3 regions of the Streptomyces sp. NBC_00096 genome follow, and region 2 is predicted to be linked to each of the others. Evidence: riboswitches for the same ligand, from Rfam matches in the RefSeq annotation. Region 2 holds a riboswitch; each other region holds the start of a gene.
The links. A riboswitch is a leader RNA that binds a small molecule or an ion and turns the genes downstream of it on or off. The one in region 2 is predicted to bind thiamine pyrophosphate.

Region 1: another riboswitch for thiamine pyrophosphate. It lies ahead of thiC (phosphomethylpyrimidine synthase ThiC); the one in region 2 lies ahead of OG904_RS06690 (thiamine ABC transporter substrate binding subunit).
Region 3: another riboswitch for thiamine pyrophosphate. It lies ahead of thiO (glycine oxidase ThiO); the one in region 2 lies ahead of OG904_RS06690 (thiamine ABC transporter substrate binding subunit).

Annotation. Positions count from the first base shown of each region.
Region 1 covers NZ_CP108221.1:3,266,497-3,276,329, reverse strand. Annotated here, with positions in the region: gene OG904_RS14265 (SsgA family sporulation/cell division regulator) at 1-201, shown strand, start outside; gene OG904_RS14260 (YibE/F family protein) at 332-1,648, opposite strand; TPP riboswitch at 1,814-1,958, shown strand; gene thiC (phosphomethylpyrimidine synthase ThiC) at 1,953-3,740, shown strand; gene OG904_RS14250 (hypothetical protein) at 3,937-4,260, shown strand; gene OG904_RS14245 (glycosyltransferase) at 4,355-5,491, opposite strand; gene OG904_RS14240 (collagen-like protein) at 5,725-6,615, shown strand; gene OG904_RS14235 (hypothetical protein) at 6,623-7,441, opposite strand; gene OG904_RS14230 (metallophosphoesterase) at 7,590-8,813, opposite strand; gene OG904_RS14225 (LacI family DNA-binding transcriptional regulator) at 9,044-9,833, opposite strand, start outside.
Region 2 covers NZ_CP108221.1:1,631,672-1,641,504, reverse strand. Annotated here, with positions in the region: gene whiG (RNA polymerase sigma factor WhiG) at 1-270, shown strand, start outside; gene OG904_RS06730 (TetR/AcrR family transcriptional regulator) at 386-943, shown strand; partial or broken gene OG904_RS06725 (M23 family metallopeptidase) at 995-1,501, opposite strand; gene rpsB (30S ribosomal protein S2) at 1,753-2,676, shown strand; gene tsf (translation elongation factor Ts) at 2,811-3,647, shown strand; gene pyrH (UMP kinase) at 3,810-4,589, shown strand; gene frr (ribosome recycling factor) at 4,640-5,197, shown strand; gene OG904_RS06700 (phosphatidate cytidylyltransferase) at 5,197-6,276, shown strand; gene rlmN (23S rRNA (adenine(2503)-C(2))-methyltransferase RlmN) at 6,436-7,548, shown strand; TPP riboswitch at 7,608-7,716, shown strand; gene OG904_RS06690 (thiamine ABC transporter substrate binding subunit) at 7,801-8,901, shown strand; gene OG904_RS06685 (ABC transporter permease) at 8,961-9,833, shown strand, end outside.
Region 3 covers NZ_CP108221.1:5,163,151-5,172,983, forward strand. Annotated here, with positions in the region: gene OG904_RS22765 (deoxyribonuclease IV) at 1-79, opposite strand, end outside; gene pknB (Stk1 family PASTA domain-containing Ser/Thr kinase) at 89-2,005, opposite strand; gene OG904_RS22775 (putative quinol monooxygenase) at 2,671-2,991, shown strand; gene OG904_RS22780 (helix-turn-helix domain-containing protein) at 3,013-3,648, shown strand; gene OG904_RS22785 (thiazole synthase) at 4,144-4,938, opposite strand; gene thiS (sulfur carrier protein ThiS) at 4,944-5,180, opposite strand; gene thiO (glycine oxidase ThiO) at 5,177-6,364, opposite strand; TPP riboswitch at 6,362-6,474, opposite strand; gene OG904_RS22800 (NAD(P)/FAD-dependent oxidoreductase) at 6,601-7,833, shown strand; gene OG904_RS22805 (Rv2175c family DNA-binding protein) at 8,159-8,524, shown strand; gene thiE (thiamine phosphate synthase) at 8,693-9,343, shown strand; gene metF (methylenetetrahydrofolate reductase [NAD(P)H]) at 9,458-9,833, shown strand, end outside.

The sequences.
Region 1 (9,833 bases), 1.6 Mb from region 2:
GTCCACATCCGGCTGCAAGTAGGCGCAGACCGGGCTCTCTTCCGCGCGAGCGCGGCGCCGCTCGTCGCGTTCCTCGACCGTACCGACCGGATCGTTCCGCTCGGCCAGGAGCGCAACCTCGGAGACTTCGAGGAGAACCTCGACGAGGCGCTCGACAAGATCCTCGCCGAATCGCAGCAGAACGAGCAGAACGCGGGCTGAGCGAAGTCCGGCCACCGCACCGGACGTACGCACCACGGCTCAGCGTGCCGACGCGCTGAGCGCTCCACTTTGCCCCCTTCACGACCGGCCGTGCGCGCGCCCTGACCAGTCGCGCCCGCCGGTCGGCCGTTCAGCGCTTGCGCCGCCGGCCCCGGCCGCCACGGAGCGGCCCCGCGGCCGGGGTGGCCGCCGGGGAATCCGTACGGTCGGCGGAGACCACCAGCGCGGCCAGCGCCGTCGTCACGGGTACCGAGGCGACCAGTCCGATCGATCCCACGAGGGTCCGTACGATCTCCTCCGCGACCAGCTCGCTGTTGGCCACCGAACCCATGCTGCTGTTGGCGATCGAGAACAGCAGGAGGAGCGGCAGCGCGGCGCCCGCGTAGGCCAGTACCAGGGTGTTCACCACCGAGGCGATGTGGTCGCGCCCGATGCGGATGCCCGCCCGGTACAGGCCGCGCGGTCCCATCGTCGGGTCGGCCTGGTGGAGTTCCCATACCGCTGAGGTCTGAGTGACGGTCACATCGTCGAGTACGCCCAGCGATCCGATGATCACACCTGCAAGCAGCAAACCGCTCATGTCGATGTTCGGGTAGAGCCCGTGGATCAGCCCGGTGTTGTCGTCCGTGTTGCCGCTGAGGAAGGCCCAGCCGATGAACAGCGAGCCCAGCAGGCCGATCAGCAGCAGCGAGACGAGCGTGCCGAGGACCGCGACCGAGGTGCGGGCCGTCAGCCCGTGGCACATGTAGAGGGCGATCAGCATGATCGCGCTGGCCCCGACCACGGCGACGACCAGCGGATTCGACCCCTGCAGGATGGCGGGGAGGATGAAGAGGGTCAGTACGGCGAAGCTGACGGCGAGGGCGATGAGCGCGAACAGCCCGCGCATCCGCCCGACGAGGACGACCGCGAGGGCGAAGATCCCGGCCAGCAGGGCCATCGGCAGCTTGCGGTTCACGTCGATCACGGAGTACTGGAGGTCCCGGGGCGCGTCCGGCGCGTAGGCCACCACCACTTCCTGGCCGTTCGTCAACTGCCGTGGTGCGCCCGGCTGGACGATCTCGGTGAACTTGCGGCCCTTGTCGGGTCCGGTGCCGACCTCGATGGTGGCCTTCTTGCACTCGCCGGTCTGCGAGGCCACGGCCTCGCGCCCTTCGGGCGTGGAGGTGTCGCCGGTGGCCGGCACCTGCGCGGCGTTCACGGATTTGCAGTCGACCTGCTGGAGCGCGACGACCTTTCCCTGCTGGGTCTGGCGGTCGAAGCCCACCCCGGTGCGCTCGTGGGCCGGGGCGCCACCGGGCCAGAGCACCGCCATGCCGATCACGACGGCGGCGGCGAAGGGGATCAGTACCGCCGCGATCACCTTCCGCAGGTGCTTCGAGACCGGGGCGGCCGGGCCGTGGCTGTGCGAATGCCCGTGGGAGTGCCCGGGAGACTGGCCGGGCAAGTGCTCTGGCGAGTGCCCGGGGTCCGTGTGTGCGTGGCCGGTGTGACCAGCGTGATCCGTGGGTTCGGTGGGGGGCTGCGGCGAGGACGTCACCGGCCGATCATCGCAACAGATGAGGGGGCCCACTGTTCAGCACGCCACAGATGACGCTAGCGTGGGGGCTACTTTGCACAACGCGGGAGCTCGGAGCACCGGGCTGAGAGGGCGCTGATCACCGTTCGCATTCGAATATGCGTACGGGAGGAGGCTGCGTCGACCGCCGAACCTGTTACCGGGTAATGCCGGCGTAGGGAGATTAGGTCTCATGACCATTCAGGATGCACGCACGCCTGCCGTCAGCCAGGACGCCGATGGCCAGACCGAGCGCCAGCCCGGCTGGCACAAGGGGTACGTGGCAGGCTCCCGCCCCGACATCCGGGTGCCGGTTCGCCAGGTCCACCTCACCAACGGCAAGGACGTGACGCTGTACGACACGTCCGGTCCGTACACCGACCCGCAGATCGAGACCGACGTCCGCCGGGGCCTGCCGCCGCTGCGCGAGAACTGGATCATCAGCCGCGGTGACACCGAGGAGTACGCGGGCCGTCCCGCGCGCCCCGAGGACGACGGCATCAAGCACACCTCGCCGCGCGGCGGCCTCAAGAACCTCGACGCCGTCTTCCCGGGCCGTCCGCGCCAGCCCCGCCGGGGCCGTGGCGGCGCCGCCGTCACGCAGCTCGCGTACGCCCGCCGGGGCGAGATCACCCCGGAGATGGAGTACGTCGCGATCCGCGAGAACGTCTCCCCCGAGGTCGTCCGCGAGGAGATCGCCGCAGGTCGCGCGGTCATGCCGGTGAACGTGAACCACCCCGAGATCGAGCCGATGATCATCGGCAAGCGGTTCCTGGTGAAGGTCAACGCCAACATCGGCAACTCCGCCGTCACCTCCTCGATCGAGGAGGAGGTGGACAAGATGACCTGGGCGACCAAGTGGGGTGCCGACACGGTCATGGACCTCTCGACCGGCCGCAACATCCACACCACCCGCGAGTGGGTGCTGCGCAACTCCCCCGTGCCGATCGGCACCGTGCCGCTGTACCAGGCGCTGGAGAAGGTCGACGGCCGCGCCGAGGACCTGACCTGGGAGATCTACAAGGACACGGTCATCGAGCAGGCCGAGCAGGGCGTGGACTACATGACGGTCCACGCCGGCGTGCTGCTGTCGTACGTGCCGCTGACTGCGCGCCGCAAGACGGGCATCGTCTCTCGCGGTGGCTCGATCATGGCCGCCTGGTGCCTGGCGCACCACAAGGAGAACTTCCTCTACACGAACTTCGAGGAGCTCTGCGAGATCCTCGCGACGTACGACGTCACGTACTCGCTGGGCGACGGCCTGCGCCCCGGCTCCATCGCGGACGCCAACGACGCGGCGCAGTTCGCGGAGCTGAAGACGCTGGGCGAGCTGAACACGATCGCCAAGCGGTACAACGTGCAGACGATGATCGAGGGCCCCGGGCACGTCCCGATGCACAAGATCAAGGAGAACATCGACCTCCAGCAGGAGATCTGCGAGGAGGCGCCGTTCTACACGCTCGGCCCGCTGACCACGGACGTCGCGCCCGCGTACGACCACATCACCTCGGGCATCGGCGCCGCGATGATCGCCTGGTGGGGCACCGCGATGCTCTGCTACGTCACGCCCAAGGAGCACCTGGGCCTGCCGAACCGCGACGACGTGAAGACCGGCGTCATCACGTACAAGATCGCGGCCCACGCGGCGGACCTGGCCAAGGGTCACCCCGGCGCCCAGGAGTGGGACGACGCCCTGTCGGACGCGCGCTTCGAGTTCCGCTGGGAGGACCAGTTCAACCTGGCCCTCGATCCGGACACGGCCCGTGAGTTCCACGACGAGACGCTCCCGGCCGAGCCGGCCAAGACGGCGCACTTCTGCTCGATGTGCGGTCCGAAGTTCTGCTCGATGAAGATCTCCCAGGACATCCGCCGCCAGCACGGCGGTGACCTGAAGGCGGAGGAGATCGAGGCGGGCATGGCGGAGAAGTCCGCCGAGTTCGCGGCCGCGGGCAACCGCGTGTACCTGCCGCTCGCCGACTGAGGCCGAAGTGAAGGCGTGAACGGCGACTCCCCCGTCCGGGAGCGCCGTTCACGCCGCTTTCACGCCTTCCGGGCGATTTGCGATCCGGATCGGGCGGAAAAGGCGGCAGAAATCTGCAGACAGGGTGGCGTGCGGTCAAGTACTGTGCGCGATCGGCCCCATGGCCGTTTATCTCATCCTTACGCGGGGGAACACCTTGAATCTTGACTTCAGCGCCGAGCCGCTCTTCTCGTGGTACGTCCTGCTGCTGCTCGTCAGCGGCATCCTCATGGTGGCCATCGGCGCCGTCAACTTCGGCGGGCTGAGCGGGGGCTGGCGCGCGTTCAACGTCATAGCCGGTCTGGCCTTCGTGGGCTACGGCATCTACCTCGGCTTCATCTTCGAGGGAGGCTCGTACCTCATCCTCTTCAAGGCGTTCATCCTGCCGGTGGCGATGATCTTCAACTTCGTCCGCTCCCTCGTCGGGCGCTCCCGGACGCAGCCGGCGCAGGCGCCCGCTCAGCAGAACCAGGTCGGCTGACCCCGCCCCGATTTCCTGGATGCCCGAACGCCCGGCCGCTCCCGATGGAGCGGCCGGGCGTTTGCGTGGGCGTCGCAGTACACCGGTTCGCCGGCTAGACGGGCGAGTGCTCCGATGTTTCACGTGAAACAGGGACGGACGTTTCACGTGAAACATGACTCGCCGCAAAGCCGCGGTTGGCCTCGGTCTGGCGGCGGTAGGACTCGGGCAGGTCGGGCAGGGAGAGCAGCCGGTCGCAGGCGCGCAGCGAGGCCTCCATGTCCCCTACCCAGTACGCGGTGATGGAGTGCTCGAAGAGCAGCCCCCACCGGTACACCCACGGCTGGACGAAGAGCAGGTCCTCCGGGACCGGCCGGCCCAGAACCGCACCGGTGATGGCGTGGGCGGTGTGGTGGCGTCCCAGCAGGCGGAGCCTGGCGGCGAGTTCGTAACAGGCCTCCAGGCGGCCGGGCCGGGACTCCCAGGCGCGGGAGAGCGCGTCGAGGGCTGCGGGATGGTCTCCGGACTCTCCGTTCAGGATGCCGGCTTGGAGCAGGGCGTAGTAGACCTCTTCATTCCATCCGCCCATGGACGCGCGGCGCTCGTAGAGCCGGATGGCCGCGGCCGTATCGCCCATGTCGCGCATGGTCTGCGCCAGGTAGAAGACGGTGCGGGGGTTCGAAGGGTCCCGTTGCAGTTCGGTGCCGAGCAGGCGGGCGTCCCGCTCGAACTTGTCGTGCCGGGAGCCGCCGTCGGCATAGTCCTCGATCACCAGTGCGTCCAGGTTCTCCTGGATTCCCGGGCGCTGGTCGTTCTCGTCGCGTCGGTCACAGGTGAGGTACTCGTGGGTGACGCCCTCGTATCGCCAGGGGAGATCGGCGCGGACCAGGCGTTTGATCCGGTACTCGGTCGTGCCCTCATGGCGCAGCATGTACGAATCCGCGGTGAGCGGGGGCAGTGGGCCGTTGCGGCGCAGGACGAGATCGGCGTCGAGGAGCAACAGGTAGTCGGCTTTTCCGTGGGCGTGCGCGAGGTTGAGGCTGCGGTTGTGTCCGAAGTTGATCCAGGGCTCCTCGTGGAGCTCTCCGGGGATCCCGCGCAGCGCTTCGCGGATGAGGTCCTGGGTGCCGTCGGTGGAACCCGTGTCGGAGATGACCCAGGTGTCGATGAGGTCCCGTACGGAGTCGAGGCAGCGCTCGATGACGGCGGCCTCGTTCTTCACGATCATGCAGAGGAAAATGGTCGGCTTCACGGCGGCTGACCCTAGGGACGGCCTCCGGACGGGCGGGTGCGGCACGCCGGTACGCCGACCCCTGTGGCGGCGCGGCGGACAGCCAAGTGGCGGTGCGGGCTGCGCCGTTCCGCTGACTGATGGGCGCGCCGGTCCGTCTCGTGGGGCCGGGGTCTTCAGGATGGCCCGCGGAGTCCGGTCTCGTTTTCGGACTTCGAAGTTCCATTCGATCCGGTGTGTGCGAGGAGCGGTACATGAGTTCTGAGAACAAGACCCGTGCGTACTTGGGGCCGCTGCCCCGACGGGCCGGCTGGCTGACAGGAGGCACGCTAGCCTCGGTGGCCCTGGTACTGGCGGGTATGGCGTCCCCGGTGGTCGCGCTGGCCGCGGCGCCGGGTAATCCGGACCGCTGCTCGTCCGAACACCACAGACCGGACGCCCGGACCCAGAGGGCGGCGGACCTGGTCGCGCAGACGTCCCGCGACGACGACGAGTGCAGGGTGGGTCCGACCGGCCCGCGGGGTCCGCGCGGACCCAAGGGGCATACGGGCCACACGGGCGCGACGGGGCCCACCGGCCCGCGGGGCCACACCGGCCCGACGGGTCCGCGAGGTCACACCGGCCCGACGGGTGCGACCGGTGCCACCGGAGCGACGGGTGCCCAGGGCGCCAGCGGTGCCACGGGGGCGACGGGTGCGACCGGTGCCACCGGAGCGACGGGTGCTCAGGGCGCCAGCGGTGCGTGTTACGACGTGGACGCCCACCGGCCCTCGGCGGCCCGCGAGATCAAGGCGGTGCTCTCGGCCGGAGTCACCTACGCCGCCATCCGCGACCTGCAGCCCAACGTGACCCCCTGGCGCTGGTACGACCTGTCCACCAGCGTGGCCACGTACCCCGAGGACGCGTGCGCGGTATCGATCTCCGAGCAGGCCAACATCGTCAACGTCGAGGTGCTGACCACGGGCGGGGTCGTCTACGAGACCCCGTGTGCCCTCAACCCCGGCAATCCGGACGCCCTCAACTGCACCAAGGTGTGGACGGCGTCCACCCCTCAGCCCACCCCGGGTGCGAACGGTCTGGTCAGGTTCGCACACAAGGCGCTGACCAGGCAGGACCGCTACATCAAGCCCGAGGAGACCAAGTAGCGGGTGGTCACTGCGGCTCGCTCTCCGGGCCGCCGAAGTCCGGGCTGGTGAAGTCCGGGGATGTGTATCCGGGCCTGGGCCCCTCGGCCGGGGCCCCGGGGCTGGTGAAATCGGGCCGGGTGTATCCCAGGTTGGGGATGCGCCCGGTCCCCGGCTTTCGCGGGGCCGGGAGTCCGGCCCCGGCACTGGGATCGGCCAGGGCATCCCGAAGGAACGGCATGATGCCGCGCTCCAGCAGGGCGTTGCGCCAGGCCTCCCGGGCCCGTGACACCTCGTCGGGTATCGCTTCGGTCTCGTCCGCCACCACCTCGGTGGAGCTGTTGCGGACGGCCGTCACCAGCAGTCCGATCACGGCGAAGAGCAGCGCTGCGACCGTGAGCGCGCCGAAGAGCCAGCCCGCCGTCAGCATCGTGTCGGCGAAGGCCGGTTCGGGTTCGATCATCTTCAGGATGTAGCCCACCAGCAGGAAGATCAGCATGGCGGTGCCGGCCAGGACCGGCGCGAGGACCGCGACCACGGCGCTGACACCCGCGCCGCCGCCCGCACCCTGCCCGTCGCCCTCCTCCCCCGTCGTTCCGGGGGTGGACAGGATCTCGTTCTGCCGCTCCTTGCGGATCTTCACGTAGTGGTCGTACTCGGCCGCGGCCGCGGCCGTGAGCAGCGCGGTGGCCCCCATGGCCATGGTGCGCAGCTGTTCGGCGTTCAGCCGTTCGCCGATGGTGGCGAGCTCGGGCCGGTCGTTCGCTGTGCGCAGCGCCTCGTCGAGGAGCCGATCGAACTCCGGTCGGTCTTCGGTGAGCAGGTGCGGAGCGCTGGTCATGTGCATCCCCCGATGCTCCGTAGAGGCCGGTATGCCCGCGTAGAACGGGGCACCGGCACAAACGGAGGAGAGCCTGCTACGGATAGAGCGATGGTAGAGCGCCCACGCCGTACGTCGACAGGGGCTTTCCGGAAATACCCAGCTCCGGGAAGCCTCAGTCGTTCAGCGGGAGGTGCACGACGAGCAGCTTGCCCGCCATCGTCACGCCGCCGTCCATGGCGATGGCCAGGCCTTCCGCGTAGACGTGCGGACCGACCACGGCTTCCGGGCCCCGTGAATCGTCGCCGTCCTCGGTGCCCACCTCGCCCAGCAAGTACGGGATGGGGCTGTGCCCGTGCACCACGCGGCTGCCGCCGTAGGTGCCGAGGAGTTCGCGGACGGCCTCGGGGCCGCTGCCCTCGTCACGGAAGGCGAAGCGCTTGGTGAACTTGCGGAACAGGTCCCAGGTGATGTCGGCGTCGTTGCGGTTGAGCAGCTCGTGGATGGTGTCGTTGACGTCCTCGACGGAGTCGCCGTAGTCGAGGTAGGCGGTGGTGTCGGAGTGCAGCAGCAGGTGGTCCTCCACCAGGACCGCCGCGTCCAGCCGGGACATCCACTGCAGGTGGACGTCCTGCAGGCGGTCCATGTCGGTGCGCTGGCCGCCGTTGAGGAGCCAGGCGGCCTGGAAGGTGGCGGTGCCGGCGCCGGAGGCGACGGGGGTGTCGCCGAACCGCTTGGCGCCGATGAGCAGCAGCTCGTGGTTGCCCATGAGGGCCTTGCAGTAGCCCCCCGCGGCGGCGGCCTCGGCGGAGAGCCGCATGACGAGGTCGATGACCCCGATGCCGTCGGGACCGCGGTCGGTGAAGTCGCCGAGGAACCAGAGCCGGGCGTTGCCGGCGGACCAGTTGTGCTCGGCGTCGATGAGGCCCTGGAACTGCAGTTCGGCGACGAGTTCGTCGATGTAGCCGTGGACGTCGCCGACGACGTAGAGCGGGCCGGGGCCGTCGCTCGCCGCGTCCTGGGGGACGTACTGGACCTGGACGGTGTCACCGGGTCCGCCGAGCGCACCGCGCCCGATGACGGGGAGGTCCCGCTGCGTCGGGGTGTACCCCTCGGGGTCGCTCTCCTCGGGTTCGTGGCCCATCGCGTGCGCGGGTCGGCCCGGGGAACTGCCGCCGTACGGTGCTTCGTAGCCGTACCCGTGCTGCGCGGGGACGGCGGCCGGGGGCACGTCGTAGTACACGGGGTACTCGCCGTAGACGGGAGCTTCGCCGGGAAGCGCTGCGGCTGCTGCGGCCCCGGTGGGTACGGCGTGCGAGGCGGGATCTGCGACCGGCAACCGGAAGTCCCGCTCGGTGTCCGTCCGCACCGCGGGTCCCTGACCGGCCCCCTGAGTCATCGACCCCTCCACCACCGTCGCGCTGCCGTACACCTGCGGACCCTCCAGCCTCCGGGGCGGAGGGTCCGTGATGTCGTGCGCCCATCATAGGAATGCAGCTCGCGCTCTGTGACGCACCAGGGGTGGTGAATCCTGGCCGGAGCTGTTCCTTCCTACCGGTTTCTCCCGATATCGGTGTTGCGGAAATCCTCGGCGGGTCCGATGGCCCCGCCGATGGGGCTGCGCGGTGGTCAGTCCTGCGCCGGGGACCGGGGCGGGCTGACGGTCGTACGGGGCTGCCTGCGCTGGGACGAGGTACGGATGATCAGCTCGGTCGGGACGACTTGTTCGATGGGTCCGCCCGTGTCGACGCCCTCGATGGCGTCGATGAGCAGCTGGACGACGGCGGTGCCGATGCGGCGCGGTTTGAGGGACAGGGTGGTGATGGGCGGTTCGGTGTTGGCGTAGACGGTGGATTCGCTGCAGCAGACGAGCAGCAGGTCCTCGGGGACGCGCAGGCCGTAGCGGCGCGCGGCGGCGAGCAGGTCGGTGCCGTTGGGGTCGAACAGCCCGTAGACGGCATCGGGCCGGTCGGGCCGGGCGAGCAGCCGGTCGGCCGCGACGGCTCCGGCGCACGGATCGTGGGCGGGGTAGGACTCGTAGACGGGATCCTGGCCCACGCGCTCGCACCAGCGCAGGTAGGCCGTGGTGGAGAGCCGGGTGTAGGTGTCGGTGGTGGTGCCGGTCAGCAGCCCGATGCGGCGGGCGCCGGCGGCTGCGAGGTGGTCCAGGAGGCCCAGTACGGCGGCTTCGTGATCGTTGTCGACCCAGGCGGTGACGGGGAGTGAACCGGCCGGTCGTCCGTCGGAGACGACGGGCAGGCCCTGGCGGACCAGTTCGGTGACGACGGGATCGTGGTCGGAGGGGTCGATGACGACGGTGCCGTCCAGGGCCACGTTGGACCAGACGTCGTGTCGGGAGGTGGCGGGGAGGATGACGAGGGCGTAGCCGCGGGCGAGCGCGGCGGAGGTGGCGGCCCTG
Region 2 (9,833 bases):
GACCGCCTCTCCCTGATGGACACGCTGGAGGACACCGCCGCCGACAACCCGGTGGAGGTCGCGGAGGACCGGGAACTGCGGCGCCTGCTGGCGCGGGCCATCAACACGCTGCCCGAGCGGGAGAAGACGGTGGTGACCCTCTACTACTACGAGGGGCTCACGCTCGCCGAGATCGGCAACGTCCTCGGGGTCACCGAGAGCCGCGTCAGCCAGATCCACACCAAGTCGGTCCTGCAGCTGCGGGCGAAGCTGGCGGACGTCGGGCGCTGAGCCTTCGTCCCCCGAGGCGTGGGGCGCCCTCTTCGGCACCGGGGGCCGAAGGGGGCGCGACGGCCTTGCGGTACATCCGTAGAGTGGACTCGTGCCCAGGATTCGAGCGGCCTCCGTGGCCGAGCACCGGTCGATGCAGCGCGGCGCCCTGTTGGACGCCGCGCGTTCCCTGCTGTCAGAAGGGGGGACGGAAGCGCTGACCTTCCCCGCCCTCGCCGAGCGGACCGGCCTCGCCCGGTCCTCGGTGTACGAGTACTTCCGCTCCCGTGCGGCCGTCGTCGAAGAGCTGTGTGCGGTGGACTTCCCCGTGTGGGCGGCCGAGATCGAGGCGGCCATGTCCGGGGCGCAGGAGCCGGAGGCGAAGATCGAGGCCTACGTGCGGAGCCAGTTGGGGCTGGTCGGGGACCAGCGCCACCGCGCCGTGGTGGCCATCTCGGCGAGCGAGCTGGACGCCGGCGCCCGCGAGAAGATCCGCGCGGCGCACGGCGGGCTGATCGCGATGATCGTGGAGGCGCTGGCGGCACTGGGCCAGACGGAGCCGAGGCTCGCCGCGATGCTGCTCCAGGGAGTCGTGGACGCAGCGGTACGGCGGATCGAGGCGGGCTCCGGAGAGGACCCGGCCGTGGTCACCGACGCGGCCGTGGCCATGGCCCTGCGGGGCGTGGGGGGCTAGGGGGAGCAGCCGGGGCGTCGGGCGGGGCAGGAGGGCCAGCGGGTTGAGGTAGGCCTCCGACTCCAGGAGGCCCCAGTGCAGACACGGGCCGGGGCAGTGGGAACCGGCCGTGAGCAGGGCGACCACCTGGCCCGCCGTCACCTCGGCGCCCTCCGCCACCAGCGGGCGGACGGGTTCGTAGGTCGTGCGCAGGCCGCCCGGGAGGGTCAGCGAGAGGACTCCGCGGCCCGCGACCGGACCGGCGTAGTGGACCCGGCCCGGCCCCACCGCGCGCACCTCCGCGCCCACCGGGGCCGCCAGGTCCACCCCGCGGTGCCCCGCCGCGTACGGGGTCGGGGGCGGGTCCCACCACCGGAGCACCGTCAGCGGAGCCGGGAGCGGGCGGCCGGCGGTGGTCTCCGTCCGGGCCGGACCCGCGTCTGGACCCGGACCCGCGTCTGGACCCGGATCCGCGTCTGGACCCGGGGCCGGAGCCGGAGCCGGAGCCAGCGGCGGAGTCGGGGGCAGTGGCAGGGCCAGGGCCAGGGTCAGCAGCAGGGGCAGCAGGAGCTTCGTCATGGGCTCAGGGTCCCGCTCGGGCGCGGGGCGGCGGCCGTGCTGTGGAGGGGCCGGGCGGTGTGGAAAACCGCGTCACCCGGCATACCGCCGGGTCCCGTACACTTCTTGTGGCGATCCGGGTCACCGGGTCGACTTCGCACGCCCCAGCACCAGCCCGAAAGAGCCAGGTGACAGCGTCTCTCGGTCCCCTCTGCGGGGGCAGGACGCGGCGGGGGCGTCAGGAACCAAACCGAGAAAACAAGGAGATGGCCATGGCCGTCGTAACGATGCGGGAGCTGCTGGAAAGCGGCGTCCACTTCGGTCACCAGACCCGCCGCTGGAACCCGAAGATGAAGCGCTTCATCTTCACGGAGCGCAACGGCATCTACATCATCGACCTGCTGCAGTCGCTGTCGTACATCGACCGCGCCTACGAGTTCGTGAAGGAGACCGTCGCCCACGGCGGTTCCATCATGTTCGTCGGTACCAAGAAGCAGGCCCAGGAGGCCATCGCCGAGCAGGCGACGCGCGTTGGTATGCCCTACGTCAACCAGCGGTGGCTGGGTGGCATGCTCACCAACTTCTCCACCGTCTACAAGCGCCTTCAGCGTCTGAAGGAGCTTGAGGCGATCGACTTCGACGACGTCGCGGCGTCGGGTCTCACCAAGAAGGAGCTCCTGGTCCTCTCTCGCGAGAAGATCAAGCTGGAGAAGACCCTCGGTGGTATCCGCGAGATGTCGAAGGTCCCCAGCGCCGTCTGGATCGTCGACACCAAGAAGGAGCACATCGCCGTCGGTGAGGCGCGCAAGCTCCACATCCCGGTCGTCGCGATCCTCGACACCAACTGCGACCCCGACGAGGTCGACTACAAGATCCCGGGCAACGACGACGCGATCCGCTCCGTCACCCTGCTCACCCGCGTGATCGCCGACGCCGTCGCCGAGGGCCTCATCGCCCGTTCCGGTGCCGCCACTGGCGACTCGAAGCCGGGCGAGAAGGCCGCCGCCGAGCCGCTCGCCGAGTGGGAGCGCGACCTGCTCGAGGGTGAGAAGAAGGCCGACGACGCTGAGGCCGCTCCGGTCGAGGCCGCTGTCGAGACCCCCGCCGTCGAGGCCGAGGCTGCCCCGGCCGCCGAGGCTGAGGTCGTCGCCGAGGCCGTCGTCGAGGCTCCGGCCGCCGACGCCGAGCAGGCCTGACCCACTGAGAGCGCCCGGCGATCATCCGCCGGGCACTCGAAGAACGGACGATGACGGCGGGGGAGCCGCGCCACGAGCGCGCTCCTCCGCCGTTCACCCGTAGATCCACGACTTCGAGAGAGAATCACAGACTCATGGCGAACTACACCGCCGCTGACGTCAAGAAGCTCCGCGAGCTCACCGGCGTCGGCATGCTGGACTGCAAGAACGCGCTGGTTGAGGCCGACGGTGACGTCGACAAGGCCGTCGAGGCACTCCGTATCAAGGGTCAGAAGGGCGTCGCCAAGCGCGAAGGCCGTTCTGCCGAGAACGGTGCCGTCGTCTCCGTCATCTCCGACGACAACACCTCCGGTGTCCTCGTCGAGCTGAAGTGCGAGACGGACTTCGTCGCCAAGGGCGACAAGTTCCTCGCGGTCACCAACGAGCTGGCCAACCACATCGCCGCGACCTCCCCGGCCGACACCGAGGCGCTCCTCGCGTCCGAGATCGCCCCCGGCAAGACCGTGCAGGCGTTCGTCGACGAGGCCAACGCCAACCTCGGCGAGAAGATCGTCCTGGACCGCTTCGCGCAGTTCACCGGCGGTTACGTCTCGGCGTACATGCACCGCACGATGCCCGACCTGCCGTTCCAGATCGGCGTCCTGGTCGAGCTCGACAAGGAGAACGCCGAGGTCGCCCGCGGCGTCGCGCAGCACATCGCCGCGTTCGCGCCGAAGTGGCTCTCCGCCGAGGACGTGCCGGCCGAGGTCGTCGAGTCCGAGCGCCGTGTGGCCGAAGAGGTCACCCGCGCCGAGGGCAAGCCCGAGGCCGCCCTGCCGAAGATCGTCGAGGGTCGCGTCAACGGCTTCTTCCGCGACAACACCCTGCTTGGCCAGGCCTACGCCCTGGACGCCAAGAAGTCCGTCCAGAAGGTTCTGGACGAGGCCGGTGTCACCCTGGTGCGCTTCTCGCGCATCAAGGTCGGCATCTGAGTCCGTCCGTACGCGACGGACACCGGACCCCGGTAGGGTCTGAAGCAGTCGCCCGCGTTCGCGCAGGGCGACCGCAGATCTGACGAGGAGGCCATTGCCGTAGAGGGAACCGCAAGGACCCACCGGCAATGGCCTTCTTCGTATGTGCACGAGGAGATCTCCATGAATCAGGGCGTGGACACCCACACCGCTTCCGACGACAAGAGCGACCAGGACAAGAAGGGCCGCCGCTTCATGCTGAAGCTGTCGGGCGAAGCCTTCTCCGGTGGCGGAGGACTGGGCGTCGACCCCGACGTGGTCCACGCCATCGCGCGCGAGATCGCGGCGGTGGTCCGCGACGGCGCGGAGATCGCCGTGGTGATCGGCGGTGGCAACTTCTTCCGCGGCGCCGAACTCCAGCAGCGCGGCATGGACCGGGCCCGGTCCGACTACATGGGCATGCTCGGCACCGTCATGAACTGCCTCGCCCTCCAGGACTTCCTGGAGAAGGAAGGCATCGACTCCCGCGTCCAGACGGCCATCACCATGGGCCAGGTCGCCGAGCCGTACATCCCGCTGCGCGCCGTGCGGCACCTGGAGAAGGGCCGCGTCGTCATCTTCGGCGCCGGCATGGGCATGCCCTACTTCTCCACCGACACCACGGCCGCCCAGCGTGCCCTGGAGATCGACGCGGAAGCCCTGCTCATGGGCAAGAACGGCGTCGACGGGGTCTACGACTCCGACCCGAAGAAGAACCCGGACGCGGTGAAGTTCGACGCGCTGGAGTACAGCGAGGTGCTGTCCCGCGACCTCAAGGTCGCCGACGCCACCGCCATCACGCTGTGCCGCGACAACAAGCTGCCGATCCTGGTCTTCGAGTTGCTCGCCGAGGGCAATATCGCCCGCGCCGTCAAGGGTGAGAAGATCGGCACGCTCGTGAGCGACCAGGGCACCCGGGCCTGAGCAGGCCCCGTCCGCCTGAACCATCCATTTCTGACATGCAGGAGCACGTGGTGACCGAAGAGATCCTCCTCGAGGCCGAGGAGAAGATGGAAAAGGCCGTCGTCGTCGCCAAGGAAGACTTCGCCGCGATTCGCACCGGTCGTGCGCACCCGGCGATGTTCAACAAGATCGTGGCGGAGTACTACGGCGCCATCACGCCCATCAACCAGCTCGCCTCGTTCTCGGTGCCCGAGCCGCGCATGGCGATCGTGACCCCGTTCGACAAGAGCGCCCTGCGCAACATCGAGACGGCCATCCGCGACTCGGACCTGGGCGTCAACCCCAGCAACGACGGCAGCATCATCCGGGTGACCTTCCCCGAGCTGACGCAGGACCGCCGCAAGGAGTACATCAAGGTCGCGCGCACCAAGGCCGAGGACTCCAAGGTGTCGATCCGCGCCATCCGCCGCAAGGCGAAGGACGCCCTCGACAAGCTCGTCAAGGACAAGGAAGCCGGCGAGGACGAGGTGCGCCGTGCCGAGAAGGAGCTCGACGACACCACCGCGAAGTACGTCGCTCAGGTGGACGAGCTGCTCAAGCACAAGGAAGCCGAGCTCCTCGAAGTCTGATGAACGACTCTTCCTGGCAGCCGGAGCCGGTTCCGGCGGGTCCCGCATACGATGCGCAGGTGGGCCCGCACACTCGGCCCATGCCCATCGTGCCCGATGCCGCCGGCCGTGACTTCGACGACCGGGAAGCACGCGATCGGGGGGCCGCCGCTGACGGCGGCTCCCTCTTCCGCGCCGATACGCCGCCGCAGGAGCCCATGCCCAGCCCCCCGCCGACCCCGCCTTCACAGGCACCGCAGGACGCCTCGCCCCCGCCGCAGAAGAAGCGTGCGGGGCGGGATCTGCGTGCCGCAATAGGGGTGGGCGTGGGCCTCGGCGCGGTGATCTTCGCCTCGCTGTTCATCGTCAAGGCGGTCTTCGTCGGCGTCGTCGTCGTGGCGGTCGTCGTGGGCCTGTGGGAGCTCACCTCCCGGCTCCAGGAGAAGAAGGGCATCAAGGCCCCGCTGGTCCCGCTCGCGATCGGCGGCGCGGCGATGGTCATCGCCGGGTACGTCCGCGGGGCCGAGGGCACCTGGGTGGCGATGGCCCTGACGGCCCTCGCGGTCCTGGTCTGGCGGATGACGGAACCGCCCGAGGACTACCTCAAGGACGTCACGGCCGGTGTCTTCGCGGCGTTCTACGTGCCGTTCCTGGCCACGTTCGTCACGATGCTGCTCACCGCGGACGACGGTCCGCAGCGGGTGGTCACCTTCCTGGTCCTGACCGTGGTCAGCGATACCGGGGCCTACGCGGTGGGCTGGCGCTTCGGCAAGACCAAGCTCGCCCCGCGCATCAGCCCCGGGAAGACCCGTGAGGGGCTCTTCGGGGCGGTGGCCTTCGCGATGGGCGCCGGCGCGCTGTGCATGGAGTTCCTGATCGACGGGGGCGTCTGGTGGCAGGGCCTGGTGCTCGGCTTCGCCGTCGCGGTCAGCGCCACCCTCGGTGACCTCGGGGAGTCCATGATCAAGCGCGACCTCGGGATCAAGGACATGGGCACCCTGCTGCCGGGCCACGGCGGCATCATGGACCGGCTGGACTCGCTGCTTCCGACGGCCCCGGTGGTCTGGCTGCTGCTCGCCGCGTTCGTCGGCACCGGCTGACACGGCCGGGCGCAGCCGCCGGCCGGCCGGCTTCTCATCGGGACGGTCCCGTCCGGGTGGGCGGCGTACGACGAAAGGCCCCGGTCCGGCCGGGGCGGTTACTCTTGAAGGGCGCGCTGCTTCTGCGGCGCGCCTTTCGTCTTACAAGGAGTACCTGCCATGGCCCGCCCTGTTCCGGGAGAGCTCACTTTCGTCGCCCCCCGTGGAGCGAAGAAGCCGCCCCGGCACCTCGCCGACCTCACCCCCGAGGAGCGCCGGGAGGCCGTCGCCGCGATCGGTGAGAAGCCGTTCCGGGCCAAGCAGCTCTCGCAGCACTACTTCGCCCGGTACGCGCACGACCCGGCCGAGTGGACCGACATCCCGGCAGGCTCCCGCGAGAAGCTCCGCGACGAGCTGCTGCCTGACCTGATGAACGTCATCCGCCACATCTCGTGCGACGACGACACCACCCGCAAGACCCTGTGGAAGCTGCACGACGGCACGCTCGTCGAGTCCGTGCTGATGCGCTACCCCGACCGGGTCACGATGTGCATCTCCTCACAGGCCGGCTGCGGCATGAACTGCCCGTTCTGCGCCACCGGCCAGGCGGGTCTCGACCGCAACCTGTCCACCGCCGAGATCGTGCACCAGATCGTCGACGGCATGCGCGCCCTGCGCGACGGCGAGGTCCCGGGCGGGCCGGCCCGGCTCTCGAACATCGTCTTCATGGGCATGGGCGAGCCGCTCGCCAACTACAACCGCGTCGTCGGCGCCATCCGCCGCCTCACCGACCCGGAGCCCGACGGCCTGGGCCTGTCCCAGCGCGGGATCACCGTCTCCACCGTCGGCCTGGTCCCGGCCATGCTGCGCTTCGCCGACGAGGGCTTCAAGTGCCGTCTCGCGGTCTCGCTGCACGCGCCGGACGACGAGCTGCGCGACACCCTGGTCCCCGTGAACACCCGCTGGAACGTCCGCGAGGTGCTCGGCGCGGCCTGGGAGTACGCGGAGAAGTCGGGCCGCCGCATCTCCATCGAGTACGCCCTGATCCGCGACATCAACGACCAGGCCTGGCGCGGTGACCTGCTCGGCAAGCTGCTCAAGGGCAAGCGCGTACACGTCAACCTGATCCCGCTGAACCCGACGCCGGGCTCGAAGTGGACCGCTTCGCGGCCCGAGGACGAGAAGGCGTTCGTGGACGCCATCGCCCGCCACGGCGTGCCGGTGACCGTACGCGACACCCGTGGTCAGGAGATCGACGGCGCGTGCGGCCAGCTCGCCGCCTCGGAGCGCTGATTTTCGCCAGTTGAGGTTCACAATCGGCCACGGGGTACCCTGTGGCCGAACCAATTTCATATTTCCGACAGGGGAGCGCCACAGCGCTGAGAGTGCGGTATCCGTCACCGCAGACCCTCTGAACCTCGCCCCGGTCATTCGGGGTAGGAAGTTCGGTCACCACTCAAGCTGTTGCGCCCTGCCCGGCGTCCGCTCCGCAGAGCGCCGGGCGGGGCCGCGTCTTCTCCTGGACATCCCAGGAGGAATGCACCAATGAGCACCACCAAGAAGCTGGCGGGCGTCGCGCTCGCGGCCGCACTCGGCGTCACCACGCTCAGTGCTTGCGGCGGCGGCGACGCCAAGGACAAGTCCGCGGGCGCGAGCGACGCCCCGAAGTCCAAGACGATCACCCTCGTCTCGCACGACTCCTTCAACGTGACCGACGCGGTCCTCAAGGAGTTCGAGCAGCAGAGCGGCTACACCGTCAAGGTCCTGAAGTCGGGCGACGCGGGCGCGGCGCTGAACCAGGAGATCCTCACCAAGGGCTCCCCGCGCGGCGACGTCTTCTTCGGCGTGGACAACACGCTCCTCTCCCGTGCCCTCGACAACGGCATCTTCACGCCGTACGAGGCCAAGGGGCTGGCCGACGTGAAGCCCGAGTTCGTCCTCGACAAGGAGCACCGGGTCACCCCGGTCGACTCCGGCGACATCTGCGTCAACTACGACAAGGCCTACTTCGCCGACAAGAAGATCGCCCCGCCGCAGACGCTGGACGACCTGATCAAGCCGGAGTACAAGAACCTGCTGGTCACCGAGAACGCCGCGACCTCCTCGCCCGGCCTCGGCTTCCTCCTCGCCTCCGTCGGCAAGTACGGCGACGACGGCTGGAAGGACTACTGGAGCAAGCTCAAGGCCAACGGCGTCGAGGTCGTCGACGGCTGGGAGCAGGCCTACAACGAGCGCTTCTCCGGCTCGGCGGGCGGCAAGAAGGCCAAGGGCGACCGCCCGCTGGTCGTCTCCTACGCCTCCAGCCCGCCGGTCGAGGTGCTCTACGGCGAGCCGCAGCCGGCCGAGGCCCCGACGGGCGTCGCGACCGGTACCTGCTTCCGCCAGACCGAGTTCGCGGGTCTGCTCAAGGGCGCGAAGAACGAGGAGGGCGGCAAGGCGCTCCTGGACTTCCTGATCTCCAAGAAGTTCCAGGAGGACATGCCGCTCCAGATGTTCGTGAACCCCGTGACCAAGGACGCGAAGCTGCCGGAGCTGTTCACCAAGCACGGCGTGGTGATCGAGAAGCCGGAGACGGTCGCCCCGGAGGCCATCGCCAAGAACCGTGACCAGTGGGTCAAGGCGTGGTCGACGCTCGTCGTCAAGTAGCACCGGTGGGCAAGGTTTCGAAGGAGCGCGGGCGGGCCACGGTGGTCAGGCTCGGTCTGATGGCCGTACCGCTCGCCTTCTTCGGGCTGTTCTTCGCCTACCCCGTCGCCGCGATCGTCGGGCGCGGGCTCAAGACCGACACCGGCTGGCAGTTCGGCCGGATCGGCGAGGTACTGGCCCGGCCCGACATCCGCGAGGTGCTCTGGTTCACCACCTGGCAGGCGCTCGCGTCGACGGCGCTCACGCTCCTGATCGCACTCCCCGGCGCGTACGTCTTCGCGCGCTTCGAGTTCCCCGGCAAACAGCTGCTGCGGGCGCTCGTGACGGTGCCGTTCGTGCTGCCGACCGTCGTGGTCGGCACCGCCTTCCTGGCACTCGTAGGGCGCGGCGGTCTGCTGGACGAGGTGTGGGGGATCCGCCTCGACACGACCGTCTGGGCGATCCTGCTCGCGCACGTCTTCTTCAACTACGCCGTCGTCATCCGCACGGTCGGCGGGCTGTGGGCGCAGCTGGACCCGCGCCAGGAGGAGGCCGCCCGGGTGCTGGGCGCCGGGCGGTTCGCCGCCTGGCGGCGGGTGACGCTGCCCGCGCTGGTCCCGGCGGTGGCCGCCGCCTCGCTGATGGTGTTCCTGTTCACCTTCTCCTCCTTCGGCGTCGTGCAGATCCTGGGCGGGCCCGCGTACTCCACCCTGGAGGTGGAGGTCTACCGGCAGACCGCCCAGCTCCTGGACCTGCCGACGGCCGCCGTGCTGACGATGGTGCAGTTCGTGGCGATCGGCGCGATCCTCGGCGTGCACTCCTGGACCGTGCGCAAGCGGGAGGCGGCGCTGCGGCTCGTGGACCCGGCCCGCACCGCGCACCGGCCGCGCGGCTGGGCCCAGCGGAGCCTGCTCGGCGGGGTGCTGCTGACGGTGGCGCTGCTGATCGCGCTC
Region 3 (9,833 bases), 3.5 Mb from region 2:
AGGCCAGCCCGACGGAGGCGAGCCCTCCCGCGACGGGCACGTGCCCGCCCACTGGATTGCGGCTCATCGAATTGCTCATGGCGTGGTGCTACAGCCCCTTGATCCTGATGACGATCGTGCTGCCCTCGGCGGCGCTCTGGCCCGGGGGCACCGACTGGGCGTCGATGGTGTTGCCGAAGGAGATGAGGGGCTTGTCGACCTTCACCGTGAAGCCCAGGCCCTCCAGGGTCTTGCGGGCCGCTCCGGCCTCCTGGCCGGTGACGTTCGGCACCGGGATCTGGCGGGGCCCCTTGGACATGGTGAGCGTGACGGTGTCGCCCGAGGCGGCCTGGGAGCCGGCGCCTACCGACTGGTTGGCGACCGTACCGGCGGGGGAGGGGGAGTTGACCTCCTCCGGGGCCGCCTCCACCTTCAGGCCGAGGCCCTCCAGTGCGGAACGGGCCTGGTCCAGCGAGAGGCCGGTGACGCGCGGCACGGGAACCGGGCGGCCCTTGCTGACCACCAGCGACACCGCCGTGTCGAGGGACCGCTTCTGGCCGTCCGCCGGGTCCGTGCTGATCACCGAGCCCTGTGCGACGTCCTGGCTGAAGGCCTGCGTGACCGCCCCGGGCGCGAGACCGGCCGAGGTCAGCTCCGCCTTCGCCGCGTCCAGCGGCTTGCCCTTCAGATCGGGCACGGCCACGACCTCGGGCCCGCGCGAGATGGTGAGCGTCACCGCGCCGTTGCCGCGGATGCGCTTGCCGCCCGGGGGATCGGTGTCCATCACCGTGCCCTTGTCGAAGGACACGCTGAACTTCCGGTCGACCCGCTTCACCCCGAGACCGGCCTCGGACAGCCGGGACCTGGCCTCCGTCTCGGTCTTGCCGAGCAGGTTCGGGACCTTGGTGAACTGGCCGGAGCTGATGTACCAGACCCCCGTGCCCAGACCCAGGAACAGCAGGACCCCCACGACCAGGAGCAGCACGCCCGGGCGGCGCAGCCGCGGGGCGGGCGAGGACGGGGGCGGGGGCAGCGGCGGAGCCGAGAGCCGGGAGGTGTGCGAGAGGGGCGCGGGGTTCGAGGCGTGTGCGGTCACCGGACGCGGGATCACCCCGGTGCGGTCCTCCGCGGAGGTCCGCTCCCCGGCGCGCGCCTGCGGCGGTACGGCGTCCAGCTCGGCGTCGCTGAGCTGCGCGCGGGCCTCCAGGGCCAGACCGAGGAGGGCCGCCGCGTCGTGGGGACGCAGCTCGGGCTTGCGCGCGCTGGCGTGGGCGACGAGCTCGTCCAGCGCGACGGGCAGCCCGGGAACGGCGGCCGACGGGGGCGGGACGTCCTCGTTGAGGTGCTGGTAGAGCACCTGGGCGGGGTTGTCGCCGGTGTGAGGCTTGGAGCCGGTGAGCATCTCGTAGAGCACGACGCCGCAGGCGTAGACGTCCACGCGGGTGTCGGTGACCCCGTTCTCGATCTGCTCGGGGGCGAGGTAGGAGACGGTGCCGAGCACCGAGCCCGTGGTGTTCGTGACGGAGTCGACGGACCGCACCAGCCCGAAGTCGGCCACCTTGACCCGGCCGTCGTCGCCGATCAGCACGTTCTCGGGCTTCATGTCGCGGTGCACGAAGCCCGCCCGGTGCGCGGCGCCGAGGGCGGCGAGCACCGGTTCGAGGATGTCCAGGGCCGCGCGGGGCTGGAGCGCGCCGCGCTCGCGGAGCACGTCGCGCAGGGTGCAGCCGGAGACGTACTCCATGGCGAGGTACGTGTACGGGCCGTGCGTGCCCTGGTCGAAGACGGCCACGACGTTGGGGTGGGCGAGGCGGGCGACGGACTTCGCCTCGCGGATGAACCGGTCGACGAAGGCGCCGTCGGCGGCGAGCGCCGGATGCATCACCTTCAGCGCGAGCACGCGGTCGAGGCGGGTGTCGACGGCCCGGTAGACCGTGGCCATGCCGCCGGCCGCGATGCGGGCGTCCACGCGGTAGCGGCCGTCGAGCGTCTGCCCGACGAGGGGGTCATCCAGGGTCGTATCCACCCGCCGATTCTACGAGTGCCCGTCCCCCTCCCGTCCCGGGTCCCCGGGGGTTGCAGCGCGGCTGTGACGTGGGGGCGGGTTCCCGGGGGGTACGGGGCGGCCTGGCGGGTACGGGCCCTCGTGGATGCGGGGCCCTCGCCCCCTCGAGCCCCACCCCGGCCCGGTGGCTGCCCACCGCCCCCTTCGGCGCCCGGGCGGGGCCGGGGGAAGGGCGGCACCCGGGCCGGCCGGAAGCGAAGGAGGGTTTGGGGTTTTCCGTCAGCCTCATCGTCCTTCCGTGGCGGGCCGGCCTGTCAAGGGCGCTCACTGCGTTCGCGTCGCTACGCGACGGCCTTCGGCCGCCCTTGACAGACCGGCCCGCCACGGAAAAACGAAGACTGGCGGAAAACCCCAAAAGAACGGGCCGGTCAGAAGGACACGGACGGGCCCATCAGGGACGTCCGACCCCGCTACGCGTAAGGGCAGGCCCCGGCCCGGGCGGCCATGCGGCCCAGTCGGAGACCACGCGCGCATCAGATCGCTACACGCTCCCCATCCCTCAGCGTCCGACGGCCGTCTGAAGCCCAGGTCTAAAGCCCACCCTCACCAAAGCGATGTCGCGGACGCGGTTACTCGCAGCATTTCTGCGTATCGGCGAGACTGGCCGCGACTCGAAAGGAGCACGTATGAGCGAGGGATTCGGCCTGGTCGTGCGCTTCTCGCTGCGCGACCAGGAAGCCGCGACGGCATTCGACGAGCTGTGTGCAGCCACCCTGGAGGGCATCAAGAGCGCTGAGCCGGGCACGCTGGCCTACGTGGTGCACGTACCGGAGGGCGAACCTCTGGTGCGGGTGTTCTACGAGCTGTATGCAGATCGCACCGCGTTCGACGTCCACGAGGCGCAGCCGCACACGAAGCACTTCCTCGCCGAACGGGAGCAGTACCTTGCCGGTGTCGAGGTCACGTTCCTCGACGTGACCGCCGGGAAGGTGGCAGCGCAGCAGTGAGTTCCGAGGAGCGGCGCGCGAGTGGCCGGTCTGCGCAAGCAGAAGGGCATGACCCAGGAGGAATTCGCCACGGCCATCGGCCGTACGGCGAGTTGGCTGTCCCAGGTCGAGCGGGGCATTCAGCCGGTGAACCGCCTGGACGTGCTGCGGCTCCTCGCTGACGGCCTTGGCGTGCCGTTCCCCGCCCCGGCAGAGGCCGAGAGGACGTCCGAACCAGACACGAAAGATCTCGATCAGGCTTGCATGGTGCTCTCCGGGCACTCTGCGCTCGATGTTCTCCTGAACCCTCGCCAGGACTTCAGGCCGGATTCCCTTACCCTCGGCGTCTTCGCCGGGATCTACCGCCTCTGCCACCCCTTCGTTCATCTGAAGCGCCTGGCCGCCACGGCGGTCAGCGCCCTCCTGCAGCACGTCGAGAACAACGAGCCCACACCTCAACACCTCTCCGTGCTGGGCACTCGTGCACGCCCGTCGGGTGAGAGGGCCTCGACACGGCAGCAGATCGAAGCCGCCCGAGGCGTTGCCAGTCTGCTGGGCGAGAACCGCAACGACTTCAATCTCAGAGCGCACGGACAGCCTCGCATGACCGCCACGACGCGGCGGCACTCGGTCAACGGACGCAATCTCCGCACCGCACCGCACCGCACCGCGCCGTGAGATCGGGGATCGAGGCATCAGCCCCAGACGGGCCGCGGACGCCACGGGTGGGAAGCGTGTAGCGATCTGATGCGCGCGTGGTCTCCGACTGGGCCGCATGGCCGCCCGGGCCGGGGCCTGCCCTTACGCGTAGCGGGGTCGGACGTCCCTGATGGGCCCGTCCGTGTCCTTCTGACCGGCCCGTTCTTTTGGGGTTTTCCGCCAGTCTTCGTTTTTCCGTGGCGGGCCGGTCTGTCAAGGGCGGCCGAAGGCCGTCGCGTAGCGACGCGAACGCAGTGAGCGCCCTTGACAGGCCGGCCCGCCACGGAAGGACGATGAGGCTGACGGAAAACCCCAAACCCTCCTTCGCTTCCGGCCGGCCCGGGTGCCGCCCTTCCCCCGGCCCCGCCCGGGCGCCGAAGGGGGCGGTGGGCAGCCACCGGGCCGGGGTGGGGCTCGAGGGGGCGAGGGCCCCGCATCCACGAGGGCCCGTACCCCCCCGGGGAACCCGCCCCCTCAGAACGCCGGCCGCTCCGGGTCCAGGGTGGCGCGGCCCTCCGTGGGGGAGGAGGGGTCCGCGAAGCGGCGTTGGGGGATGCGGCCCGCGCGGTGTGCCAGGCGGCCCGCCGAGACGGCGTCCCGCATGGCCGCAGCCATCAGCACCGGCGCCTGCGCCCGCGTCACCGCCGATGCCAGCATCACCGCCGCGCAGCCCAGTTCCATGGCCAGGGCCACGTCCGAGGCCGTCCCGGCCCCCGCGTCCAGGATGACCGGCACGCCGGCCCGCTCCACGATCAGCTCGAAGTTGTGCGGGTTGCGGATGCCCATGCCCGAGCCGATCGGAGACCCCAGCGGCATGATCGCCGCACAGCCGACGTCCTCCAGCTTCCGTGCCAGCACCGGGTCGTCGTTCGTGTAGGGGAGGACCGTGAACCCCTCGTCGACCAGGATCTCCGCGGCGTCGAGCAGCTCGACCCCGTCCGGCAGGAGCGTCCGCTCGTCCGCGACGACCTCCAGCTTGATCCAGTCCGTGCCGAGGGCCTCCCGGGCCAGGCGGGCGGTGAGCACCGCCTCGCCCGCCGTGAAGCAGCCCGCGGTGTTCGGCAGTACCGCGATCCCGAGCCCGGTCAGGACGGAGAGGACCGATCCCTGGACCGTCGGGTCGAGGCGCCGCATCGCGACCGTGGTGAGTTCCGTACCGGACGCGACCAGCGCCCGTTCCAGGATGTCCAGGCTCGGCGCCCCGCCCGTGCCCATGATCAGGCGCGAGGAGAAGGTCCGGCCGCCCAGGGTGAAGACGTCGTCGGCCATGCCGCTCAGCCTCCCTGGACCGCGGTGAGGACCTCGACGCGGTCGCCGTCGGCCACGGCGGTGCAGGACCACTGGCCGCGCGGCACCACGGTCTCGTTGAGGGCCGCCGCGACCCCCTTGGTGGCCTGGGTGAGGGTGGCGACCACGGCGGCGAGCATGGTCCCGGCGGCGATCTCGCGCGGCTCGCCGTTGACGGAGACGGAGACGGTGACGGATCCGGATGCGGAGGCGGAGTTGGTCATGCGTACGAGTCCTGACGCGTGAGGGCGAAACGGCGCGGGGTGAAGGGGCGGGCGATCTCCGGCAGTTCGCCGGTGGTCAGCAGCTCCGCCATGACGTCCCCGGTCAGCGGGGTCAGCAGGACCCCGTTGCGGTAGTGCCCGGTGGCCAGGTGCAGCCCCGGGAGGTCGGTGGGGCCGAGCAGCGGGGCGTTGTCCGGGGAGCCGGGTCGCAGTCCGGCCCGGGTCTCCACCAGCGGGAGTTCGGTGATGCCGGGCACCAGTTCGTGGGCGTCGCGCAGGAGCTCGTAGACCCCGCCCGCGGTGACGGTGGTGTCCCAGCCGAGTTCCTCGCTGGTGGCGCCGATGACGAGTTCGCCGTTCTCGCGCGGCACCAGGTAGACCTGGCTGCCGCGTACGACGGCCCGTACGGTCCGCGACAGGAACGGCGCGTACGACGGCGGCACGGCGAGCCGCAGCACCTGCCCCTTCACCGGGCGTACGGGGGCCACGACCTCCGGCGGTACCCCGTCCAGCCGGCCGCTGAGCGAGCCCGCGGCCAGGACCACCTGGTCGGCGCCCAGCTCCGTGGCGTCCGCATCGTCGAGGACGGCGCCGCGGGCCCGGTCGGCGTTGGTCAGCAGCCGCGCCGCCCGCGCGCGGTGCAGGACGACCCCGGCCCGTTCGCAGGCGGCCAGCAGGGCGGCCGCGAGCCGGCGCGGGTCGACCTGGTGGTCGCCGTCCACGCGCAGGCCGCCGCGCACCCCGGGAGCCAGCATCGGCTCCAGCCGGCGGCACTCGCGGCCGGTCAGCCACTCCGATTCCAGGCCGCAGCGGCGCTGGAGGGCGTGCAGTTCGCGCAGGTGGAGCCGGTCGTCGGCGTCGAGGGCGACGGCGAGGGTGCCGCAGGCGCGGTAGCCGATGTCCATGCCGCCGCTGGCTTCGGCGAGTTCGGCGGCGAAGCGCGGGTAGCGGGCGGCGGAGGCGACGTTGAGCCCGAGCAGGGTCTCCTCGCCGTAGTGCAGCTCGGTGACGGCGGCCAGCATGCCGGCCGCGACCTGGGCGGCGCCGCCGCCGGGCGCCGGGTCGGCCAGTGCGGTGCGCAGCCCGAGCCGGGCCGCGCGCCAGGCGGTGGCCAGGCCGATGATGCCGCCCCCGATGACGAGGACGTCGTAGCCGGGACTCCGGCTCTTCCTGGATGAATGCATGGGCGTCCAGCCCCTCCCTTCGCCGGCATGACCCGGATCAGGTTCGTACGGTCGGAGGCCGGCCAGCCTCCCTCTCAGCCCGGTGCGCCCGGACTCCCGCGATAGGTACGGTGGCCAGAGTAACGCCGTGGCCGACAGCCGGTAAGGCTGCCTCCCCGGTCCCGGTCCCCGCTCGGTGACCGGCCGGTGCCCACCTGCTATTCCTGACGGACCGTCAGATGATTAGGCTGGGCCGCGTGAGCGAGCAGACGCAACAGACGGAAGATCTTCAGCGCGGCGTCGTCATCGTCGGCGCCGGAATGGCCGGGGTCCAGACCGCGGTCGCCCTCCGGGAACAGGGCTGGACCGGCCCCGTCACCCTGCTGGGCGCCGAACCCCACCAGCCCTACGACCGGCCCCCGCTGTCCAAGGCGGTGCTCCTCGGCAAGGCCGAGGACTCGGCCTTCGACGTCGACTTCGAGGAGCTCGGCATCGAGCTCCGGCTCGGGGTCGAGGTCACCGGACTGCGGGCCGCGGACCGCGAGGTGGACACCGAGGCCGGCCCGGTCCCGTACGGGGTACTCGTACTGGCGACGGGCGCCCGGCCGCTGACCCTGCCCGGCGCGGAGGGCGTCCCGGGCGTGCACCTGCTGCGCACGCTCGACGACGCGGCCCGGCTGCGGCCCGTGCTGGCGGCCGGCTCGGCGGTGGTGGTCGTCGGCGCGGGGTGGATCGGCGCGGAGTTCGCCACGGCGGCGCGCGGGGCGGGCTGCGAGGTGACGGTGGTCGAGGCGGCCGACCGGGTCCTGGCGGGCGCGCTGCCGGCGGAGGTCGCCGAGCCGATGGGGCGCTGGTACGAACAGGCGGGCGCCTCCCTGCTGACCGGCGCGCGGGTGGCCGCCGTGGAGGCGGGCCGGATCCTGCTCTCCGACGGGCGGAGCCTGTCGGCCGGGGCGGTCGTGGTGGGCGTCGGCGCCCGGCCGGCGACGGACTGGCTGGCGGGATCGGGCGTGGAGCTCGGCCCGGACGGCGCGGTCGTCGCGGACGAGCGGCTGCGCACCTCGGTGCCCGGGGTCCACGCGGTGGGGGACTGCGCCTCGTTCCCCTCGGGGCGCTACGGGGCCCGGCTCCTGGTGCACCACTGGGACAACGCGCTGCAGGGGCCGCGCGTGGTGGCGGCCGACATCGTGGCCGGGGGCTCCGGGGAGCAGGTCTACGACCCGGTCCCGTACTTCTGGTCGGAGCAGTTCGGCCGCTTCGTGCAGTACGCGGGCCACCACGGGGACTCGGACACGCTGCTGTGGCGCGGCGACCCGACGGCCGAGACCTGGTCGGTGTGCTGGCTGCGGGACGGCCGGCTGGCCGCGGTCCTCGCGGTGGGCCGCCCGCGCGACCTGGCCCAGGGACGGCGCCTGATCGAATCGGGCGTGCAGGTGGATCCGGCGAAGATCGCGGACCCGGCCGTCGCCCTGAAGGCGACGGGGATCTGACGGGGATCCGACGGAGACTCTGACGGGGATCCGACGGGGATCCGACGGGGATCCGAGGCGGGCCCGGTCCCCACCGGTCCCCACCACCGCCCGCCCGCCGGGCCCCTAGGGCCGCCCGCCGCGCCCCAGAGCCCCACCACCGGGCCCCACGACCAGGCCCCACCACCAGGCCCCACCACCAGGCCCCGCCACCGGCCGCCCGGGCCCCGGCGACCGCCCGGAGGGCCCCTCCCGGCGGCCGGAGGGGCCCGGCGGGGACCGGGCCGGACCCCGGACGGGGCCGCTCGGGTACCGGCAGCGAGTCCGAGATGGCAGGCTTGTGCCCGTGACCGAGATTGACGCAAAGATCGATGCCCTTGTTCCCGCCTGGCTGTACCTCCCCGACATCGCGGAGATGCTCGACATCGAAGTGACCAAGGTTCGCCAGCTGGTCAAGGAAGGGCAGCTGCTCGCGGTGCGCCGCGGCGAGAACCGCTCCCTCCAGGTGCCCGCCGCCTTCATCGACGGGGACAAGATCGTCAAGGGGCTCGTCGGCCTGCTGACCGTGCTCCGCGACGACCGCTTCACCGACACGGAGATCCTGGAGTGGCTGTTCACCGCCGATGACACCCTGCCGGGCACCCCGGTGCAGGCGCTGAGCGAGAATCGCGGCACGGAGGTGAAGCGCCGCGCTCAGGCGCTCGCCATCTGAGCCGACTCCACCCGAGCCGACTCCCCTCGAGCCGGCTCCACCCGAGCTGACTCCGCCTTCCACGAGGCAAGAGACGTACAAACAGCGCAACGCCACACGCGGTGTGCGGGCCCCTGCCGGGGGCCCGCACACCGCGTACGTACGAGACACACCACCCCGGGGGTACCCATGTCCGCCATCGCCGCCCAGCTGTCCGACGCCCGGCTCTACCTGTGCACGGACGCACGCAAGCGGCAGGGCGACCTCCCCAGGTTCCTGGACGCGGTCCTGGCCGGCGGCGTGGACATCATCCAGCTCCGAGACAAGGGCATGGAGGCGGGCGAGGAACTGGAACACCTCCAGGTCTTCGCCGAGGCGGCCCGCCGCCACGGAAAGCTGCTCGCCGTCAACGACCGCGCCGACGTCGCGCACGCCATCGGCTCGGACGTCCTGCACCTCGGGCAGGGCGACATCCCGGTGCCCGCCGCCCGCGCCATCCTCGGCCGGGAGGTCCTCATCGGCCGCTCCTGCCACTCCGAGGCCGAGGTCGACGCGGCCGCGGCCGAGCCGGGCGTGGACTACTTCTGCACCGGCCCCTGCTGGCCCACCCCCACCAAGCCCGGCCGCCACGCCCCCGGACTCGGGCTCGTCCGGCACGCGGCCTCCCTCGCGCAGGACCGGCCGTGGTTCGCCATCGGCGGGATCGACGCGGGGAATCTGGACGAGGTACTGGACGCCGGTGCCTCCCGCGTCGTGGTCGTACGGGCCCTCACCGAGGCCTCCGACCCCGGCGCCGCCGCCTCCGACCTCGCCAAGCGGATCCGCGCCCGCCTCGGCTAGGCCGTGTCTTCCGGATCTTGCCGGCCACCGGGGCCGCCCGCCCGTTGTCTCATTTCCGCGTCCAATACGTGGACACCGCTTCGGTGAGCAACAGTGCGCGTCTAACCTGCCCGTATGGCCCTTGGTAACGCTTCCACCTGGTCGGATCGTGCACACACGGTCCGAGACCTCCTCGCGTCCGGGCGCTCGTACTCCTTCGAGTTCTGGGCACCCAAGACCGAGAAGGGCGAGCGCAACCTCTGGAACGCGCTGCGCCGGGTCGAGGCGGTGGCCCCCAGCTTCGTCTCCGTCACCTACGGAGCCGGCGGCTCCACCCGCGGCGGCACCGTCCGGGCCACCGAGCAGATCGCCTCGGACACCACGCTGACCCCGGTCGCGCACCTCACCGCGGTCGACCACTCGGTCGCCGAGCTGCGCAACGTCATCGGCCAGTTCGCCGACGCCGGGATCCGGAACATGCTCGTCGTGCGCGGAGACCCGCCGGGCAACC